DNA from 2 places in the Catenovulum adriaticum genome. Region 2 is predicted to be linked to the other one. Evidence: predicted binding sites of a transcription regulator. Region 2 holds the regulator's gene; the other holds the start of a gene.

Region 1 (5,643 bases), 1.2 Mb from region 2:
TTTAATCATCTAAATAAACGCTACCTTGTTTTTATTATTATCATCCGCTGACAATTAGGTTATCGGAGTGCAAAGTCGCTTCTTTAATAAAAAAGTGAAAATAAAGGACAAAAAAATCGCTAAAGTTTTTTATTTATTGGACGAGCAAGGCGAGGAAATAACAACTAAAATTAACAAAAATAAAGAGAGAAAAAAAAATAAATAAATATAAAAATTAGATACTTAAAAACAAGAAAATAAAATTTAGCAAGCCGTTATTCAAACGGCTCAACTAAAACAAAATAATTTATAAAAAATTCAACTTTTTAGTTAAAGGCTCAAAAATAAGGGTTAAGCTAAACCTCGCTTAACCCTTATGGAGTGAGTATGGCTCACCCGCTTGGCCTATTAACCCGTCGCACTACCTCCTGGCTTATCCCCAAACGGGTGGAAGCAGAACTTAAGCTAGCTAAATCCTTAACCTAATAGCGATAAAGCCGCTTGAGGTCGCTGATTCGCCTGGCTTAATACAGTTGTACTTGCCTGTTGAATAATTTGATTTCGGGTTAACTCTGCAGTTTCAGTCGCAAAATCTGTATCTTTAATTTGTGAACGTGCACCTGATACATTTTCAATGATATTGCTTAAGTTACGAATCGTTGATTGAAAACGATTTTGCAACGCACCCAAATCGGCACGAGCGCCACCAATGGTTGAAATCGCACTATCAATGGCTGTTAAAGTGGCAGACGCCAAATCAGCTGTGCTGACATCAAAGTTTGCACCACCTAAACCTGACGCACCAAAACCGTCGCCTTCTAAATTAACAGAAATGGTTTGACCACCATTGGCACCGACCAAAAATTTAGCTGAATAACCACCAGTTAATAAATCAACCCCAGCAAATTGAGTAGTTGTACCAATTCGGCTGATTTCGGTTTTAAGCGCACTGACTTCTTTTTGCAGTGCAGTACGGTCTGCTGAGGTATTAATACCATTTTGCGATTGTACTGCAAGCTGACGAATACGCTGCAAAGAGGTGGTAATTTCTTGCATCGCGCCTTCAGCGGTTTGCGTTAATGAAATTGCATCGTTTGCGTTACGTACTGCTTGGTTTAAACCTTGAATTTGCGTAGTCATACGATCAGTAATTTGAAGACCGGCTGCATCATCTGATGCACGGTTAATTCTAAAACCTGATGATAAACGCTCAAACGAGGTATTTAATGCATTGCCTGAGTTTGATAACTGACGCTGTGCATTTAATGAAGATACATTAGTATTTACGAACATACCCATAATACTCACTCCTAAAATTAGAATGTTCTTTTATCAATTAATAGGCCACTTAATGCCTAATTAAGACAAAAGCCACAAAATTTAAAATATGTGTCATTGTCTATTTCTATATCGACCAAAAGTTAAACAACTTTAGAAATTAATTTAATAATAATTGGCTAAATAATAAAAGTTAATTAAAACAAATAGAAAACTAAGTGAAAAATAAAAACAGAACAATGTTTTAAACATATAAAACATTTAAAATGCAGGGTAGGTGTTATAAACACTAGCTGATCAGCAAGATATGAAGTGAGCAGTAAACAAAATACAACTATTTATCCGTTTATTTGATTCTGCTGGTTATAGGCGGGTTGCCTAACTTTTTTTAAATTTAACCTTGTCCTTCTTCTTTAATTAGCTGGTTTCAAATAACAAGCTTTCACTTTTATTTACACATATGCTTGGCACAATAAAAACGAACAGCCGTGCTTCTTAATTAGCCCAACCTAAATTCACGTAATAACTCATTAAAACTCAATGTAACGAAAACAGCCGGAGCAAAATGCTCCGGCAAATCGCAACACCAGTCAGGAGAGTGCTTACGAGACAGTTAAGTCAACCGCCAATAACCAAAACCGATTAATAACGATTGACTAAAATAAACGACTAAAACGCGATTTCACTTAAAATAATCATTCTTACTCAAAGAGTCTTCAATGTTTTAATTAAGCAATAAAGGCTTTAGCTTAAAATTAGGTTAGATAGCTTTATCTAACCTTTAATCTATCCATCTTTAACCTAATAAAGATAAAGCCGCTTGTGGACGTTGATTCGCCTGACTTAATACGGTTGTACTCGCCTGTTGTAAAATTTGGTTTTTTGTCAAAGTCGCTGTTTCTGTCGCAAAGTCTGTATCTTTAATTTGCGAACGGGCTGCTGAGACATTTTCAATAACGTTGCTTAAGTTACGAATCGTTGATTGAAAACGATTTTGAAGCGCACCTAAGTCTGCACGTGCCGCACCGATAGTTGAAATCGCTGCATCTATTTTGCTCAGCGCTGCCGAAGCCAGTTGTTCACTTGCAACTGATAAGTCTCCACCGACTAAGCTTGAAGCACCAAAGCTGCCACCCGCTGCTCGTGATAAGTTGACTGAAATCGTTTGGCCGCCATTGGCACCCACTAAGAATTTTGCTGAATAATCGCCTTGCAATAAATCAACCCCGGCAAATTGTGTGGTTGTCGCAATTCGGCTAATTTCAGTTTTTAACGCACTCACTTCTTTTTGTAGTGCGGTTCTGTCTGCTGAGGTATTAATACCATTTTGTGATTGAATCGCTAATTGACGAATTCGTTGCAATGAAGTCGTAATTTCTTGCATTGCACCTTCAGCTGTTTGCGTTAATGAAATGGCATCATTTGCGTTTCTAACCGCTTGGTTTAAACCTTGTACCTGTGTGGTCATTCGGTCTGTGATTTGCAAACCTGCCGCATCATCTGAGGCTCGGTTAATTCTAAAACCTGATGATAAACGTTCAAACGCTGTGTCTAACGCGTTACCTGAACCTGTTAATTGACGTTGCGCATTTAATGATGAAACATTTGTATTGACGAACATACCCATTTTACACTCTCCTGAACTTTTTTCGTTGCTTTGTTTTTTGCAGCTTTGCTGCTTGGTTATTGGCTTATTTATCTGATTTAATCATCTAAATAAACGCTACCTTGTTTTTATTATTATCATCCGCTGACAATTAGGTTATCGGAGTGCAAAGTCGCTTCTTTAATAAAAAAGTGAAAATAAAGGACAAAAAAATCGCTAAAGTTTTTTATTTATCGGTCGAGTAAGGCGAGGAAATAACAATAAAGAAGAAATCTAACTATTTGAAAATTAAGATTAAAAAAAAGAAAAAGCCAATAATCAATGATTATTGGCTTTTTATGAAATTTAGCAAAAACATTTTAAATAAAGTGAGATTAATCAGCTTATTTATAAAATAAATCGAGATAAATCTTCATCATCGACAGCATCATCTAAATGCTTTTTAACAAATTCAGCATCAATTGAGTATGCTTCGCCGCTTTTTTCTGAAGCATCATATGAAATTTCTTCCATTAGCTTTTCCATCACGGTATGAAGTCGACGAGCCCCAATATTTTCGGTTTTCTCGTTTACTTTCCACGCAGCATTAGCAATGCATTCAATGCCGTCTTGGGTAAAATCAACATTAACGCCTTCTGTTGCTAACAAGGCTTTATATTGCTCAGTTAATGATGCTTTAGGCTCTGTTAAGATTCTGACAAAATCGCCCGATGACAACGCACCCAGCTCAACGCGAATAGGTAAGCGCCCCTGCAGTTCAGGAATGAGATCTGACGGTTTAGCCATTTGGAATGCACCAGAGGCTATAAACAAAATATGATCAGTTTTAACCATGCCATGTTTAGTTGAAACCGTTGAGCCTTCAACTAACGGTAATAAATCGCGCTGCACACCTTCTCTTGAAACATCTGGGCCATTGCCTTCACCGCGCTTACAAATCTTATCAACTTCATCAATAAACACTATGCCATTTTGTTCAAGGTTTTCGATGGCCTCTTCTTTTAACTCTTCTTGATTAACTAAACGTGCGGCCTCTTCTTCGATCAGCAATTTAAAAGCCTCTCTTACTTTTAATTTACGTGTCTTTTTAGTATCACCCGATAAGTTTTGGAACATACCTTGCAGTTGATTGGTCATTTCCTCCATACCAGGAGGCGCCATTATTTCAACACCCACTTGAGGCGCAGACACATCAATCTCAATCTCTTTATCGTCTAATTCGCCCTGACGCAGCTTTTTTCTGAAAACTTGGCGGGTTGAACTTGAGCTTTCCTGTGCTGGTGCTTCTTCGCCATACATAGGTTTAGGCTTTGGCAATAAGGCGTCTAAAATACGCTCTTCGGCCGCTTCTTCAGCTCGGTATTTCACTTTTTGAGTCGCTTGTTCACGAGTCATTTTAACCGCGATGTCAGCTAAATCACGAATGATCGTTTCAACCTCTTTACCTACGTAACCCACTTCAGTAAATTTTGTGGCTTCAACTTTAATAAAAGGCGCGTTAGCGAGTTTAGCTAAACGACGTGCAATTTCAGTTTTACCGACACCCGTTGGACCTATCATTAAAATATTTTTAGGCGTAACTTCTTGACGCAACTCTTCTTCAAGCTGCATTCTGCGCCAGCGGTTTCTTAAAGCGATCGCAACTGCTTTTTTAGCATTGTCTTGACCAATTATGTGACGATTCAGCTCATGAACAATTTCTTTTGGGGTCATCTCAGACATAATTGGCTCCTACTTTTTAGCTTCAGTTTTAGTTGAGTCATTCGCATTTAACACTTCAATGGTTTGATTTTGATTAGTGTAAACACAAATATCACCTGCAATTTTCAGGCTTTTCTCTACGATTGAGCGCGCATCAAGCTCTGTATTTTCTAACATAGCAGTCGCAGCAGCCTGAGCAAATGAGCCACCCGAACCAATTGCAATTAAATCTTGCTCTGGTTGTATGACATCACCGTTACCAGTAATAATAAGTGAGGCTGTTTCATCAGCTACCGCCAATAAGGCTTCTAAACGGCGTAGCGCTCTATCGGTTCGCCAATCTTTTGCAAGTTCAACCGCGGCTTTGGTTAAATGGCCTTGGTGCATTTCTAGTTTACTTTCAAAACGCTCAAATAAAGTAAACGCATCGGCTGTACCACCAGCAAAACCAGCTATCACTTTATTATGATACAAACGGCGAACCTTGCGTGCATTGCCTTTCATTACGGTATTACCAAGCGATACTTGGCCATCACCACCTATAACAACTGTGTCGCCACGACGCACTGAAACTATCGTAGTCATAAATATTTTCCTCTTAGTTGAGACTTACCGCCAATCATGGCAACAAGCATAAATAACCCGCCAATGCAGCGGGTTACTTTTATTTATGAATTTAAGATGGGATTGGTTTGCTAAAAATCAAGTCCAAAACCAAATTTGGCACCCATTCACTTTTGCTCTTTGCAACTTGTGCCTATCTGCTTCAGCTTCTCGTTTTGTAGGGTAAGGGCCTAAAACCACTCGATACCAAACGCCATTAGAACCATTGGTTTTTTTAACCATAGATTCAAGCCCTGCAAACGCAATTTTAGCTTTCATGGTATTGGCTTGGCCTTCTACTCTAAATGAACCGCATTGCATTTGATAAGGCCGTGTAGGTTTATCATCCCGTTTAGGTACATCCACTTCAATGGTTTTATTCTCTAATTCTTTTACATATTCCCACTTTTCTTCTGGCATTTTTGGCAACGGGGATTCTTTGCTTGAGTTAACAGGCTCTATGGTTTTTTGCTCTG
Region 2 (5,643 bases):
TTAATTGGCTGCATCCGAGTTTTCATTACCGCACCCTGTAAATCGCCTGTTACCACATCTAAATTAGCAATCGCTTTAGACATAGCCTCTTCATTTACATTAACACCTAAGCTAACGAGTCGATTACGTACTAATACTAACTCCCCAACCATGTTCATAATTTGATCAAGTCGTTTCGTATCAACCCTTACAGTGGTTTCTGCAGCTGGCGCTGATGGTGATGATTTTTTAGCTGGTGCTGGCGGCTTGCTAGCGGCTGCCGGTTTTCCAGAGCTTGCTTGACTTGTTACAGGTTTATTTACGTTAGACGCATTTGGTTTATTAACGGTATTGACCGCATCAGGCTGAGATTTTGCAACGTTGGGCGCGCTTGCTTGAGGCTTTTCAGGTGTGACACTTTTACTTGGGGCTTTTCCTTTACCATGTAATTCATCTAACAGTGATTCAAATTCATCATCAGATATATCATCAGATGATTGGTTATTTGATACGGATTGACTCGCCTGTGGAGCTGGATTCGATGACGGTTTTTTAGGGCTAGCAAATTTACCTTTCCCGTGTAGCTCATCTAATAAAGCTTCAAATTCATCATCTGTAATTTCATCAGTATTATGGCTGGGAGTTGAAGGATTATTTGCGGGTAATGTGGCTGATGTTTGACTAGACGATGGTTCATTTGAACTTGCACCCGGGGCTTTATTTGCACCATGTAATTGATCTAATAAAGCTTCAAATTCATCATCTGTAATTTCATCAATTGAATTAGATTCTAAATGGCTGTCAGCTACGTCTGAGACAGGCAAGTTCGACTCCTCCACGGACTGCTCAAACAATTCAACATCCGAGTCACCCACAGTAGGGTCTATTGTAGCACTCGCAGTATTTTCATCTTCACGTTCGGGTTCACTTAACGTATGTAAAGTATCCAATAGTTCTTGAGAAGCTGGTTCTGGCTCTTCTCGGTTTTGGATTTGCGAAAACATTAAATTAATACAGTCTAACGACTGTAAAATAACATCCATAAGTTCAGGTGTTACTTTGCGCTGGCCTTTTCGTAAAATATCAAACACATTTTCAGCGCCATGACATGCATCTACGAGGGCTGTCATTGCTAAAAAACCTGCTCCGCCCTTTACGGTATGAAAGCCTCTGAAAATAGCATTGAGTAAATCCGCATCTTCAGGATTATTCTCAAGCTCCACTAGCTGCTCTGATAACTGCTCTAAAATTTCTGCTGCTTCAACTAAAAAATCTTGCAGTATATCTTCATCTACATCAAAGCTCATGGAACTCGTCCCCTATTAAAAACCTAAACTGGATAACAAATCATCAACTTCATCTTGGCTCGCCACGGCATCAGTTCTTTCTTCTGCATCGATAATTGGGCCTTCAGCGCCTTTATTTATTGTCGTTGGTTCGGCTGGTTGTGATTGTTGTTCTTGTTGTGGTGTGCCAAATACGGTTAATAAGTGAATCAAGTTATCTTCAACTTCTTTAACCAATTCAATAACTCTGCGTATTACTTGTCCGGTTAAATCCTGAAAGCCTTGCGCCATTAAAACTTCGTTAAGTTGAGTTTGTAGGCTTTGGGAATCTTTCTCAGACTGGTGCAGTATATGATTAACGCTGTAACATAGACTCTTAAATTCGCTCAACTCAATTTGACGATTCATTAATTTATCCCAAGTTGGGATAATTTCTTGAATATTCTTATTTAAATCAGAGGCGATTGGTAAACAAGCATCAACAGCATCCATTGTTTGATTTGCTGCTTTTTCGGTCATATCCATTACATAGGCAAGCCGGGTTTGGGCATCAGGAATATCTTCATTAGCCAAATCAGCAATGCGCATATCTAATTGGAAGCTGCCCAAAGAATCATGTAATTGTCGAGTTAATTTACCAACTTGAGCAAACAGCTCTTCAGACGTTGCTTGTGTCACTTTTTGCAAAATGTCATTAGCGGCTTGGTTTTCACCCCGCTCAAGCAAACTAACTAACTGTTTTGCGTCTTCAAGGCTAATTAACGGTTCATTAGGTAACAATGGTGTTCTCCTGATACCTAATTAAGCTAAACGCTCAAAAACCTTGTCTAACTTTTCCTTTAGGGTTGCAGCGGTAAAAGGTTTAACAATATAACCATTTACACCCGCTTGGGCTGCTGCAATAATTTGTTCTTTTTTCGCTTCAGCAGTCACCATTAAAACCGGAATATTTTTTAACCGCTCATCCGCTCGAATTGCTTTTAATAAATCAATGCCTTGCATACCTGGCATATTCCAATCAGTCACCACAAATTCAAAATCGCCATTTTGTAACATTGGCAATGCCGTGGCGCCATCATCCGCTTCAGAGACATTAGTGAACCCTAAATCTCTCAGCAAGTTTTTAATAATACGCCTCATGGTTGAAAAATCATCTACAACCAAAACTTTCATATTTGTATCCAAAGCTTCCTCCGCCTCTGAGATTATCTCATGGATTAATAATAATTTTTATATCTGTTGCCAGCTATTTAATTTTGCTTTTAATCTGTGCATTGCTTGACTATGAATTTGACTCACTCGAGATTCACTCACATCAATAACGGCACCAATTTCTTTTAAATTCAATTCTTCATCATAATATAAAGAGAGCACTAATGCTTCTCTTTCTGGTAGTGTTTCTATCGCTTTAACTAATTCGCTCTGAAACGCACCGTGAGCAATATCTTCAAATGGTTCATCTTGATGTTTATCATCAGAGCTACCAATCACATCTTCAGTAACACCAAGATCTTCTATTCCTATAATCTTACCACTATTTACATCATTTAAAATATGATGGTAGTCATTAATGCTTAACTCTAATTTTTCAGCAACTTCAATATCACGCGCATCACGCCCAGTTTCATTTTCAACATCATTAATCGCTTTCGCGATAAGTCGGCTATTTTTGTGGACTGAACGCGGCACCCAATCGCCACGGCGAATTTCGTCTAACATGGCGCCTCGAATCCGAATTCCAGCAAACGTCTCAAAACTTGCGCCTTTGCTACCATCAAAATTCTTTGACGCTTCAAGCAGGCCTATCATACCAGCTTGAATTAAATCATCTACTTGAACGCTTGCAGGTAACCTTGCCATCATATGATGAGCAATACGTTTAACTAGGCCAGCATGCAGCTCTACAAATGCTTGTTTTTGATTAACAGATTGATAAGCAGCCACTTTATTCACAACAGACTACACTCCCGGAGAGACCAATTGTTCAATAAAAAATTCTAAATGACCTGTTGCGCTTTCAGGGGTTGGCCATTTTCCGGCTCGAGAAGCTAAGGTTTTAAACGCCATAGATGCGGGCGATTTAGGAAATGCTTCGACAATCGTTTTTTGTCGACGAACAGATTTACGAACATTTTCATCAAATGGAATAATAGCCACTAAATCCAATGCAACATCCAAAAACCGATCGGACACTTTAGACAACTTCGCGAATAATTCCTGCCCTTCACGCATAGAGCGAACCATGTTAGCCACAATTTTAAAACGAAAAACATTGTAATCACGATTCAATACTTTAATCAATGCATAAGCATCGGTAATGGATGAAGGTTCATCACATACCACTACCATGACATCTTGCGCTGCGCGTGAAAAACTAAGCACCATGTCTGAAATGCCAGCTGCAGTATCGACGATTAATACGTCAAACTCTTGTTTAAGCTCACTAAATGAACGAATTAAACCAGCATGCTCTTGAGTCGATAGTTCAACCATATTACGCGTACCTGAAGTGGCTGGCACAATTTTAATGCCTTGTGGGCCGGTAATTAAAATATCGTCAAGTTCACATTCACCAGCTAACAAGTGAGATAAGTTTTTTTCAACTCGCAAGCCCAACATAACATCCACATTGGCCAAACCTAAATCCGCATCAAAAACTAAAACGCGTTTACCTTGCTGAGCCATCGAAACCGCCATGTTTAAAGACACATTGCTTTTACCAACACCGCCTTTTCCGCCGGTGACCGCAATTACTTTAATTCTTTCATTCGCGCTTTGTTTCATTGTTCGAAGGCCACTTGCTTGATCACCTAACTGGTTATTTAATATCATAAATTTATTTATATATAGGTTGTCTTGAGCTATCTGTAAACCAGTGAGGATGAGAAAATTCATTTTCATCCATATAACCGGCAGCCTGGTCGATTAAATATTGCGCAGTTGCAGCTTTAATATCTTCCGGCACTCGCTGACCATCCGTAAGATACCCTATTGGCAACGCATTTTGAATGGCAACACTAATAATTTCTCCCAAACTCATGCATTCATCTAATTTGGTGAAAATACAACCAGTTAAGTTAGTACGCTTAAACTGTTGCACGGTTTCCATTAAGACACTTTGCTGCGACGTTGCTTGCAATACTAAATAATTTCTAATTTTAATTTGAGTTGATCGCATTAAACTATCAAGTTGTTCAGCTAAACGAACATCTCTTTGGCCTACCCCTGCAGTATCAATTAAGATTAATTTTCGGTTTCTTAATTGATGCAAAGTGTCGGCTAATTCATCTTCATGGCGAACCACTTTACATGGACAACCAATAATCCGAGCATACGTTTGTAATTGCTCATGAGCACCAATACGATAACTGTCTGTTGTCACCAAGGCAACTGAGTCTGCGCCATGTTTTTTAGCAAAATGAGCAGCAAGTTTAGCTACCGTCGTTGTTTTTCCAACGCCAGTTGGTCCTAATAATGCAACCACACCACCACGACGCATAATGTCGTTATTAGTCACATTGATTTGCCCACTTAATAATTCAAGCGCGCTATCCCATGCCTGATGGTCTTCAATCCCTTCAGGCATAAAGCTAGCAACTTGTTCAGCAACTTGCGCTGCTATACCCATTCGAGTTAAACGGTCAACAATATAAGCTCGGGTTGGCTCGCTTCTCGCCATTTCTTGCCACATTAATCCAGACACTTGATGCTTTAATAAATGCTTAAGTTCCGCCATTTCTGATTTAATCGATTGTAGCTCGCGTTCTGTCGTTTGCCCAGTATTTGATGTGCTTTGTTGTGTTTGATTGCTTAAACTTTGTGTTGTTTGATGATTTAACGACCAATCGTTAATAGATTCATGATTATCGAGCTGCGTTTGCTCTACTGCTTGAGCTATTTTTTTTGCTCGAGCAGCAGCATGTTGCTTATTTGCATACTGATTTTTAAATTCAGGCGTGGCCTGACGCATTAATAATGATTGTAAGCTATCGGATACTTGCACATCTTCTTCAGCCGAAATAGCAGAATCTTCTGGCTGATTATGGCGTCTGTATGCCGCTTGTCTTGAAGTAGGTTTTGTCGCAGCTTTAGCCGGTTGTTCAACTTTAGGCTGAGGCTGTTCATCTACTGCAGCAACAACTTCAACGCCCTCGGCTACTTTTGTATTAGACATAATAATAGCTTCGGGGCCTAAGCAAGCTTTTATTTCTTGCATTGCCGCTCTGATATCTTTTGCAACAAAACGTTTAATTTTCATCTTTCCTCCAAAGAACAGGCAAATGACCTATCCAGACAAAATTTTGACACTACTGACCTATCGAATTCACAATCCGAATTTGTTTATCATCCGGAATTTCTTGATAAGACAATACATGTA

What was found. Region 2 encodes FliA, which starts transcription of late flagellar genes. Its sites were predicted from a motif close to CTAAAGNTNNNNNNNNNNNNGCCGATA; they were not measured.
Region 1: the regulator FliA is predicted to act here: its motif matches at 1,388-1,414, upstream of OLW01_RS09735 (flagellin N-terminal helical domain-containing protein).

What each region holds. Positions count from the first base shown of each region.
Region 1 covers NZ_CP109965.1:2,242,111-2,247,753, forward strand. The annotation lists gene OLW01_RS09735 (flagellin N-terminal helical domain-containing protein) at 457-1,278, opposite strand; gene OLW01_RS09740 (flagellin N-terminal helical domain-containing protein) at 2,054-2,884, opposite strand; gene hslU (ATP-dependent protease ATPase subunit HslU) at 3,251-4,585, opposite strand; gene hslV (ATP-dependent protease subunit HslV) at 4,595-5,149, opposite strand; gene OLW01_RS09755 (SPOR domain-containing protein) at 5,267-5,643, opposite strand, start outside.
Region 2 covers NZ_CP109965.1:1,022,773-1,028,415, reverse strand. The annotation lists gene OLW01_RS04635 (chemotaxis protein CheA) at 1-1,286, opposite strand, end outside; gene OLW01_RS04630 (protein phosphatase CheZ) at 1,302-2,045, opposite strand; gene cheY (chemotaxis response regulator CheY) at 2,067-2,450, opposite strand; gene OLW01_RS04620 (RNA polymerase sigma factor FliA) at 2,496-3,218, opposite strand; gene OLW01_RS04615 (MinD/ParA family protein) at 3,225-4,097, opposite strand; gene flhF (flagellar biosynthesis GTPase FlhF) at 4,102-5,523, opposite strand; gene flhA (flagellar biosynthesis protein FlhA) at 5,573-5,643, opposite strand, start outside.